DNA from 2 places in the Citrobacter farmeri genome. Region 1 is predicted to be linked to the other one. Evidence: predicted binding sites of a transcription regulator. Region 1 holds the regulator's gene; the other holds the start of a gene.
The links. Region 1 encodes PurR, which represses purine synthesis genes. Its sites were predicted from a motif close to CANGCAAACGTTTGCNTG; they were not measured.
Positions count from the first base shown of each region.

Region 2: a site for PurR is predicted at 2,765-2,782, ahead of purT (formate-dependent phosphoribosylglycinamide formyltransferase). Genes of this name have one in related genera too.

Region 1 is NZ_CP077291.1:2,494,784-2,499,853, reverse strand. Features, by position in the region: gene punC (purine nucleoside transporter PunC) at 1-984, opposite strand, end outside; gene punR (DNA-binding transcriptional activator PunR) at 1,096-2,028, shown strand; gene purR (HTH-type transcriptional repressor PurR) at 2,025-3,050, opposite strand; gene cydH (cytochrome bd-I oxidase subunit CydH) at 3,344-3,433, shown strand; gene I6L53_RS11700 (MFS transporter) at 3,603-4,769, shown strand; gene sodB (superoxide dismutase [Fe]) at 4,816-5,070, opposite strand, start outside.
Region 2 is NZ_CP077291.1:1,927,958-1,933,027, reverse strand. Features, by position in the region: gene ptrB (oligopeptidase B) at 1-1,126, opposite strand, end outside; gene I6L53_RS09090 (tellurite resistance TerB family protein) at 1,214-1,873, opposite strand; gene yebF (protein YebF) at 1,968-2,321, opposite strand; gene yebG (DNA damage-inducible protein YebG) at 2,395-2,685, opposite strand; gene purT (formate-dependent phosphoribosylglycinamide formyltransferase) at 2,817-3,995, shown strand; gene kdgA (bifunctional 4-hydroxy-2-oxoglutarate aldolase/2-dehydro-3-deoxy-phosphogluconate aldolase) at 4,101-4,742, opposite strand; gene edd (phosphogluconate dehydratase) at 4,778-5,070, opposite strand, start outside.

The DNA of each region.
Region 1 (5,070 bases):
TGCCTGTGGGAACGGGCGCAGCGCCTGGGCGACCACAATCGGATAAATAGCGCCATTGGCTATCGCCATCACGCAGAAGGGGATCAGGATCTCCGCAAGCGTGATGTGATGAATAAAGCTTGCGGCCCATGTCGCCACCACGCTAAGCGCATAGATAACCAGCAGCCAGGGCAGAAGCTGTTGCCCCTGCCATTTTTGCAGCGCGGCGCGACAACCGTAGCCGCCAATCAGAAAGGCGATGGTCTGCGGCACATAGCTCAGGCCAATCACCGCCGGGCTGTAGCCCATTTCACTCAGAATAAACGGCGAGCCGGTCAGCCACGCAAAGAAACTGGCAGAACACGCCGCGTAAATCAGTACGTTGCCGCGATACGTTTTCGCGCGCAGCAGTGTGGTGAAGGTCAGTTTATCTTTACTGTCGTCGCGCGCCCGGGAAGTCGGTTTTAAAAACAGTGCAGGCACCATCAGCAGCAGCGTGATGATAAACAGCGTGGCAAAGATCGCCTGCCAGGAAAGATGGGTCAGGATCCAACTTCCTAATAACGGCGCCAGTGCAGGGGACAGCCCGACCAGCGGCATGATCGTCGCGAAAATGCGATTAATTCTGTGCGAAGGATAGTAATCGGTGACCAGCGCCTGCCAGATGACTGTCGCCGCACAGACACCCACTGCCTGAATAAAGCGCAGAACCAACAATCCCGTCGCGCTTTCGACCCACAGCATACCCAGGCTACCGAGGGCGAAGATGGACAGACCCAGTAGCAGGATCGGTTTACGGCCATAGCGGTCCGAGAGCGGTCCCCACAGCAGTTGCGCGACGGCAAAGCCCGCTAAAAAAAGACTCAGGCTGGCGCTGACGGCAGATGCCGGTGTTTGCAGGTCAGATTGAATGGCGGCAAAAGCGGGCAAATACATGTCGGTTGCCAGAAAACCCAACACGCTGAGTCCTGCCAGCCAGACTAAAAACCCTTTTCCTGGTTGCATAGTTGTTCTCTAATTTTAATGAATGACACTGGCGCAGAGTGTAGGGAGTGAATTTCGGCTTGTGAAACGGTAATATTTGTTTATTGCATTCAAAAATTTTGTAGGCAGATTATGTGGTCAGAATATGCGCTGGAAGTGGTTGATGCCGTAGCGCGCAACGGTAGTTTCAGTTCCGCCGCTCAGGAGTTGCACCGGGTGCCCTCGGCGGTCAGCTATACGGTCCGCCAACTGGAAGAGTGGCTGGCGGTTCCGCTCTTTGAACGTCGTCACCGCGATGTCGTGCTGACCCCGGCGGGAGCCTGGTTTTTGAAAGAAGGTCGCTCTGTCATCAAAAAAATGCAGATCACGCGCCAGCAGTGTCAGCAGATCGCCAACGGCTGGCGCGGACAACTTCCCATCGCAGTGGACAATATCGTGCGCCCGGAGCGTACGCGACAGCTGATTGTCGATTTTTACCGCCACTTTGATGACGTGGAGTTGCTGGTCTTTCAGGAGGTGTTCAACGGCGTCTGGGACGCGCTGTCAGATGGCAGGGTTGAACTCGCTATCGGCGCAACCCAGGCGATCCCGGTCGGAGGACGATACACCTTCCGCGATATGGGCAAGCTGAGCTGGTGTTGTGTCGTTGCCAGCACACATCCGCTGGCCGCCATGAGCGGGCCTCTCAGTGATGACACGTTGCGCAACTGGCCGTCACTGGTACTGGAAGATACCTCCCGCACGCTGCCGAAACGCGTGACCTGGTTGCTGGACAACCAGAAGCGGGTGGTGGTTCCGGACTGGGATTCCTCCGCGACCTGTATCAGCGCCGGGCTTTGTGTCGGTATGGTGCCGACGCATTTTGCCAAGCCGTATCTCAATAAGAGACAGTGGGTGGCATTGAACCTGGAGAACCCTTTCCCGGATGCGGGGTGTTGCCTGACCTGGCAGCAGAATGATATGTCACCCGCGCTAATCTGGCTGCTTGACTATCTGGGAGACAGCGAAACGCTGAACAAAGAGTGGTTGCGGGAGCCTGACGAGACTCCCGCAGAAGACGTTTAGCGACGGTAGTCGCGGAAAGGACCATCCGCAACGGAGCGACGCTCCACCAGGCGCGGGTGGACCTCAATGGACTGCGACTCTTCGCGCTTATTGACGATACGGTCCAGCAGCATGTTAAAGGCTGTCTCACCCAGGGAATCTTTAGGCTGGTGGATGGTGGTCAATGCTGGCGTAAAGAAGCGGGCGTTGCGCACATTGTCATAGCCGATCAGCGATACGTCCTGCGGTACGCGAAGGCCCATCTCATCGGCGGCACAAAGGGCACCCATTGCCATAATATCGCCGCCACAGAAGACCGCCGTTGGGCGATGCGCTTGCGACAAAATTTGCTGCATGGCGCGGTAGCCGGATTCAGGCTCGAAGTCGCCCTGTACAATCCAGTTCTCTGGCACTTTAATCAGCGCTTCATCCATCGCTTTCATAAAACCGGCCAGACGGCCAGCGCCCGTATTGCGTTCCATCAGCCCCGGAATCACACCAATTTCACGGTGTCCGCGTTCGACCAGGTAGCGGCCAGCCATATAACCGCCTTCAAAGGCGTTATCAATTACGGTATCGGTGAAGTCGGCTTTGGCTTCGCCCCAGTCCATAACCACCATCGGGATATGACGATACTCTTCCAGCATCGAAAGCAGGGGATCGGGATATTCGGAACACATCACCAGCAGACCATCAACGCGTTTTTGCGCCATCATGGACAGATAGGCACGCTGTTTTTCCAGATTGTTCCAGACGTTACCAAGGATCAGGGTATAGCCCTTCTGGAAGCAGTTCTTCTCAACCGCTTCAATAATTTCGGCAAAGTAGGGGGCTTCGCTGCTGGTCGCCAGCAAACCGATAGACTTGGTATGGTTTACCTTCAGGCTACGGGCAACAGCGCTGGGGGAATAGTGCAATTCTTTGATTGCCGCCCACACTGCATTGCGTGTTTCTTCAGCGACGAAACGCGTTTTGTTAATTACGTGTGATACGGTTGTAGTGGAAACGTTTGCGCGTTTCGCTACATCTTTAATTGTTGCCATTAAATCTCACTCCAGACCCAACCTGAACATTAAAATACGCAAGTAAACGTTTGCCTTTACTCATCCTGTGCGCAACATCGTGGGTGCGGCATGACGGGAAAACGCCACAGAGCGTCAGGAAGGGGTCAATGGCCGGTACGCTAATCAAGTAAGCGTCGAATTTTGGCTGATCTTAACGAAAAGGGGAAGTATTAAAAGCACATATCACTCTAAATCGTGGGAGATTTTTGCACTCAAGTGTGCAAAAATGCGCTATATCACTTTTTGTGTGGGAATAAAAAGGAGAAAAGTTGATGAGCACCGATCTGAAATTTTCATTAGTGACCACGTTTATTGTTCTGGCTTTAATCGTTGCTGGCGGTCTGACAGCGGCAATGCATTGATTTCCCCTCGGGGGAGTGTCTGCTCCCTCGAACCTCCTGCCATATTGTTATTGAATCTGCAAAAGTCTTTTGTATTTTTGTTAACTTCTCTTTTTTTGTGATTGATGTCATGCTTTTGACTCTTAGTTAAGCATCGCGATCCGTCGCGAAGAGCCGGAGTCATCACTGCATGAAAATTAATTATCCGTTACTGGCGCTGGCTATCGGCGCATTCGGCATCGGCACGACCGAATTCTCGCCGATGGGGCTATTACCCGTCATCGCGCGTGGTGTCGATGTGTCTATTCCTGCGGCTGGTATGCTGATTAGCGCCTATGCGGTCGGCGTGATGGTCGGCGCACCGCTGATGACGCTGCTGCTGTCACATCGCGGGCGACGTAATGCGCTGATTTTTCTGATGGCTATCTTTACGCTTGGTAACGTGCTCTCGGCGATTTCTCCGGATTACACCACACTGATGCTGTCACGCATTTTAACCAGCCTTAACCACGGCGCGTTCTTCGGCCTGGGTTCCGTTGTGGCAGCCAGCGTGGTGCCGAAGCACAAACAGGCCAGCGCCGTTGCCACGATGTTTATGGGGCTGACCATCGCCAACATCGGCGGCGTTCCGGCGGCGACCTGGCTGGGTGAAACCATCGGCTGGCGAATGTCGTTCATGGCAACCGCGGGTCTGGGCGTGATTTCAATGCTGAGTCTCTTTTTCTCGTTGCCGAAAGGCGGTGCCGGGGCGCGACCGGAAGTGAAAAAAGAGCTCGCGGTGTTAATGCGTCCTCAGGTGCTTTCTGCGCTGCTGACCACCGTGTTGGGGGCGGGCGCAATGTTTACGCTGTATACCTATATTTCACCCGTCCTGCAAAGCATCACCCATGCCACTCCGGCCTTTGTTACCGGGATGCTGGTTCTGATCGGCGTGGGCTTTTCCATTGGTAACTACCTCGGTGGCAAACTGGCCGATCGCTCGGTTAACGGTACGCTGAAGGGCTTTTTGCTGCTGCTGATGATGATTATGTTGGCCATCCCCTTGTTGGCACAAAATGAACTGGGGGCGGCGATCGGTATGGTGGTATGGGGGGCGGCGACTTTTGCGGTAGTGCCTCCGCTGCAAATGCGCGTCATGCGTGTGGCTCATGAAGCGCCTGGCCTCTCATCTTCTGTGAACATTGGTGCGTTTAACCTTGGGAATGCGCTGGGCGCCGCCGCCGGTGGGGCCGTCATTTCAGGCGGGTTAGGCTACAGTTTTGTTCCGGTCATGGGGGCGATAGTGGCAGGTATGGCGCTGTTGCTGGTGTTTGTCTCGGCGAGAAAGCAGCCTGAACAGGTGTGTGTCGCAGGTTAACGGCAGGGCAAAAACGCAGAAGAGAGTCTCTTCTGCGTTATCTTCTTTATGCGGCGAAGTTCTTCGCGACAAACTCCCAGTTCACCAGCGCCCAGAAATGCTCCAGATAGCCAGGACGCGCATTGCGGTAGTCAATGTAATACGCATGTTCCCACACGTCGACGGTCATCAGCGGGGTAGCGTCGGTGGTCAACGGCGTACCGGCGTTGGAGGTTGAAACGATGGCCAGCTTGCCATCTTTTCCTTTTACCAGCCAGGTCCAGCCAGAACCGAAGTTTTTGATAGCCGCATCAGTAAACTG
Region 2 (5,070 bases), 570 kb from region 1:
GCAGGCGTGAAGTTTCCGGTTCCGGGTTATAAGCAATCCAGGTGACATAAGCCGGATCGTCAAAGGCAATCCCCACGACCTCGCCGGTTTTACGATTGATCTGCCGCAGGCTGGTTAAGCCGCGCTGGCGCTCTTCCACCACCAGCCAGTCGGTAAAGAGGGTAAAGCCTTCCAGCATGATGGCTTCACGTGCCGGGATCAGCGTTTCCCACTGTTTCTCATCGCGCACACGGGTGCGATAGAGGCCGAAATTTTTACCCTCGCGATTCGAGCGCAGGTAAAACGTATGCTGATAGTGATCGAGGCTGTATTCGTGATCCTTACGCCGCGGCAGGAAGATGAAGGGCTCGGCATCGGCCAGTTCAGCATCCAGCAGTAAAACCTCGCTGGTCGTCGCGCTAGCCAGATGAATGACGATGTAATGTTGGGACGTCGTTTTGTGCAGGCTGACGTAGAAGGTGTCGTCTTTTTCTTCGTAAATCAGTTCGTCCTGCGTCGACGATGTGCCGACAGTGTGACGCCAGACCTGCCAGGGCAGCAGCGTCGTCGCATGCTTACGCACATAGTAAAAGGTCAGCGAGTCATTCGCCCAGACAAGCTCAGGTTCGACGTTATCCAGCATCTCCGGATACCAGTTACCATTTTCCAGATTACGGAAACGGATCCCGTACTGACGGCGCGAAAGGTAATCTTCCGCCAGCGCCATGATGGTGTTATCCGGCGTTATCGCCAGTCCCCCCAGAGTATAAAACTCGCTGTGTGCCGCCCGCTTGTTACCATCAAGCAGCGTTTCCCAGTCATCCCACTCTTCGCTCAACGCCGACTGGCGTTGATAAATAGCGTATTCGCATCCAGGTTCATAGAGATGGCGATAGCGATAACCGTTCTTCACATACGGTGCAGAAGTATCACGGGGAGGAATGCGATCGATAATTTCTTTCAGCACACGCTCCTGCAACGCCTGCTGCGTAGACATAACCTGATGCCCGTAGCGGTTTTCCTGTTTCAGGTAATCCAGCACATCCGGCTGCGAACGGGTGTCGTCCCGCAGCCAGTAATAATTATCAATGCGTGTGTCGCCATGGAGCGTCATGGCGTGGGGATTGCGATTGGCTTTCGGCAGCATGTCATTGTTCTTTCGTCTTTATACACCCTCTAAGGGTGGCAAAACTGACGAATGATGCAAGCGAAACATGCCGCCGGAAGTATTCTGTTAACCGGGTAACGCCTGTTTTTGCTGTTTCAGATCCTGCTCAATGCCGTCACGGACATCCTGCGGGATCTTCAGCGCATCGCCCAGCGCGTTCAGATAGCTACGTTCCATAAAGTGGTCGATATCAATGGCGGCACAGCTGAGAAAGTAGATCTCCAGCGCTTCTTCCTCATTGCGGATCCCCTGCGCCAGGCGCTGTGGATCCAGCGGTTGTTCAATCGCCTGCTCGATAAAAACGCGGCCCTGCTCTTCAACGCCTGCCTCACGCAGTTGTTGTTCGATTGCCGCCCGCTCTTTGGCGTCGATATGACCGTCGCTTTTCGCGGCGAAGACCAGCGCCAGGATCAGCCGTTCAGTGCGCACATCCAGGGGTGTGCTTTGCGTGCCAAACTGCGGTTCATCCTGATGCGCCGCGCGGACTTTATCCTTGTACTTGTTCCACAGCACAGTACCTGCCACCGCGCCGCCCCCGACCAACAGCGCACTGGTGCCGTATTTGCTGAGTAATTTGCGGGAGGATTTGTTGGCGACCAGTAAGCCTGCCAGACCACCCAGCGCACCGGGTACCAGCAGCTTACTTAATCCCTGTTCACCCGAAGAGGATGAAGACGATCCGTTTTGCCCGAGAAGAGAGTGTAATTGATTAAGCCAGTTAGCCATTTTATCCCTCAAGTACTGACAATGAATTTTCAAAGCGTACCCGAGGGGATGTCAGGAAATGTCTGCCCGCGCTAAAGATGCGCAAATGTTCGCGCTATTGCGGGCGATATTCCGCTGTGCCTGCCTTGCAGTCGACTTTCACCTGATAATGTATATCCGCGCTTTTCCCGCGCACGGTTAGCGGCACCGTCCATTTCCCGTCCTGCCCGGTAATCTCTTTCGGATTGACCCAGGCAACCGGGTCAGCCTGCCCCACCCGTTTTTGGTCGTCAGCCCAGCGCACCACACGATTTTGCTGGTAATCACGTTTTACACTTGCGGCAATGCCTGCCGCATCAAGCCCATCACACTGAGGGAATTTGACAGTTTTACTGTCAGTGTCCGCAGCAGACACCGACAGACTGGCCCCCAGCAACAGCAGGCTGATTAACGCACCTTTTCTTTTCATACTTTTCCTTTACCCAATAGCACATTGATTCAGGAAAAAGCATGGTACAAAACGTCAGGAGCGCAAGTCAGATTCAGGCTGCCTGAGTATCATCTTCGGCAGAAGCGTCATTCTCAACCGCCTGCGGAGAAGGCAATTTACCGGTTTTGAGGATGGTGCTCAGCACCTCTTTTTGTTCTGCCAGCCACAGCGACAGCGCTTCACGCTGTTCGTCTTCCAGCGTTAACGGTGACTGCTCAAGCCAGGTATCGAGCAGATCCGCCGTATCCAGCATCTTGTCATACGCATCGGCTTCCTTTTTGCTGGTAAATGACATTTTTTCCTCACCTTCCCGAATGACTACGTATTTAACTTCAACCGCCATATTGCAGCCTCTCAATATTACTGTATTTATGTACAGTATATTCTATTTTACGGCCGAAATCAACCTGGCAATAAAGACAGACGCAAACGTTTTCGTATATACTGCGGCCAAATTTGTTGGGGGAGATATTCATGACGTTATTAGGCACAGCGCTGCGTCCGGCAGCAACTCGGGTGATGTTATTGGGTTCAGGCGAACTGGGTAAAGAAGTGGCTATCGAGTGCCAGCGCCTCGGGGTGGAAGTCATCGCGGTGGACCGATATGCCGACGCGCCAGCAATGCATGTCGCACATCGTTCGCACGTCATTAATATGCTGGATGGCGCCGCGCTTCGCCGCGTGGTTGAGTTAGAAAAACCACACTATATCGTACCGGAAATTGAAGCCATCGCCACAGACATGCTGGTGACGCTGGAACAGGAAGGATTGAACGTCGTACCCTGCGCACGCGCAACAAAGCTGACGATGAACCGTGAAGGCATTCGCCGTCTGGCGGCGGAAGAGCTGGCGCTGCCCACTTCGACCTTCCGGTTTGCCGACAGCGAAGCCACCTTCCGCGAGGCCGTGGCTGAAATCGGTTTTCCTTGCATTGTCAAACCGGTGATGAGTTCTTCCGGCAAAGGGCAGAGTTTTATTCGGACTGAAGCACAGCTGGCGCAAGCCTGGGATTACGCCCAGCAGGGTGGTCGGGCGGGTGCCGGACGGGTAATCGTCGAAGGGGTCGTGAAATTTGATTTTGAAATCACCCTGCTCACCGTCAGCGCCGTCGATGGCGTCCATTTCTGTGCTCCGGTGGGGCATCGCCAGGAAGAAGGGGATTATCGTGAATCCTGGCAGCCGCAGCAGATGAGCGCGCTGGCGCTGGAACGCGCCCAGGAGATTGCCCGTAAAGTGGTGTTAGCCCTGGGTGGCCACGGTCTGTTTGGCGTGGAACTGTTTGTCTGCGGGGATGAGGTCATTTTCAGCGAAGTCTCCCCTCGTCCACACGATACCGGCATGGTGACGCTGATTTCTCAGGATCTGTCGGAGTTTGCCCTGCACGTGCGCGCCTTTCTTGGCCTGCCCGTCGGCGCTATTCGTCAGTATGGTCCGGCCGCCTCGGCGGTGATTTTGCCGCGACTGACCAGTCAGGACGTAACGTTTGACAATGTTCAGCGTGCCGTCGGTGCCGGTTTACAGGTCCGTTTCTTCGGTAAGCCGGAAATTGATGGAGCACGTCGCCTCGGTGTCACACTGGCAACAGCTAATAATGTTGATGAGGCAATTGAACGCGCGAAGAACGCCGCTGCGCAGGTAAAAGTAGCTGGTTAAAAAACAGAAACCGTAGGCCGGATAAGGCAGTAAAGCCGCTATCCGGCAAGACCCGATGATGACGCTAATACGTTTTATCGGGCCTACGGTTTACACATTGATAGCTTACTGCTTCGCGCCTTCAACCGCTTCGCGCGCCAGTTTGGTGATGCGATCGTAATCACCGGCTTCCAGCGCGTCATTCGGCACCAGCCAGGAGCCGCCGATGCACAGCACGCTTTTCAGTGCCAGGTAATCACGGTAGTTGGCCGGAGAGATACCGCCCGTCGGACAGAAACGCACCTGAGAGAATGGACCTGCAATGGCCTGCAGCGCTTTGGTACCGCCGTTGGCTTCTGCCGGGAAGAATTTGAACTCTTTCAAACCGTAGTCCATGCCCAGCATCAGTTCAGAAACGGTGCTGATTCCCGGGATCAGCGGGATTGTGCCTTCAGTTGCCGCTTTCAGCAGTGGCTCGGTCAGACCCGGGCTGATAGCGAACTGCGCACCCGCTGCGGTGACCTCTGCCAACTGCTGCGGATTCAGCACCGTACCGGCTCCCACTATGGCTTCCGGGACTTCTTTGGCGATAGCACGGATAGCATCCATCGCGCAGGCGGTACGCAAGGTTACTTCCAGTACGCGTACCCCACCCGCAACCAGCGCTTTTGCCATCGGCACAGCGTGTTCCAGTTTATTCACTACGATCACCGGGACTACCGGGCCGGTGGTCAGGATTGCTTCTGCACTTGTTTTCCAGTTTTTCATCAGAGCTTTTCTCTCGACTGATTACAAAATATGCCTTAAAAATGAATACAGGTTGCGCCCTGTTCTGCGCCGGATAACTTCTCCCGCAGCGCGCTGAACATTTCACGCCCCGTTCCAATGCGCGAGGCGCTCAGATCCGGGATGTGTGCCTGGCGAGCGGCAAGCTCCGCCTCATCAACCAGCAGCGTCAATTCACCTGTCTGTCCGTTCACCCGAATAATGTCGCCATCGCGCACTTTCGCCAGCAGGCCGCCATCATACGCCTCCGGAGTGACATGGATGGCGGAAGGCACTTTACCGGAAGCACCAGAAAGTCGGCCATCGGTAA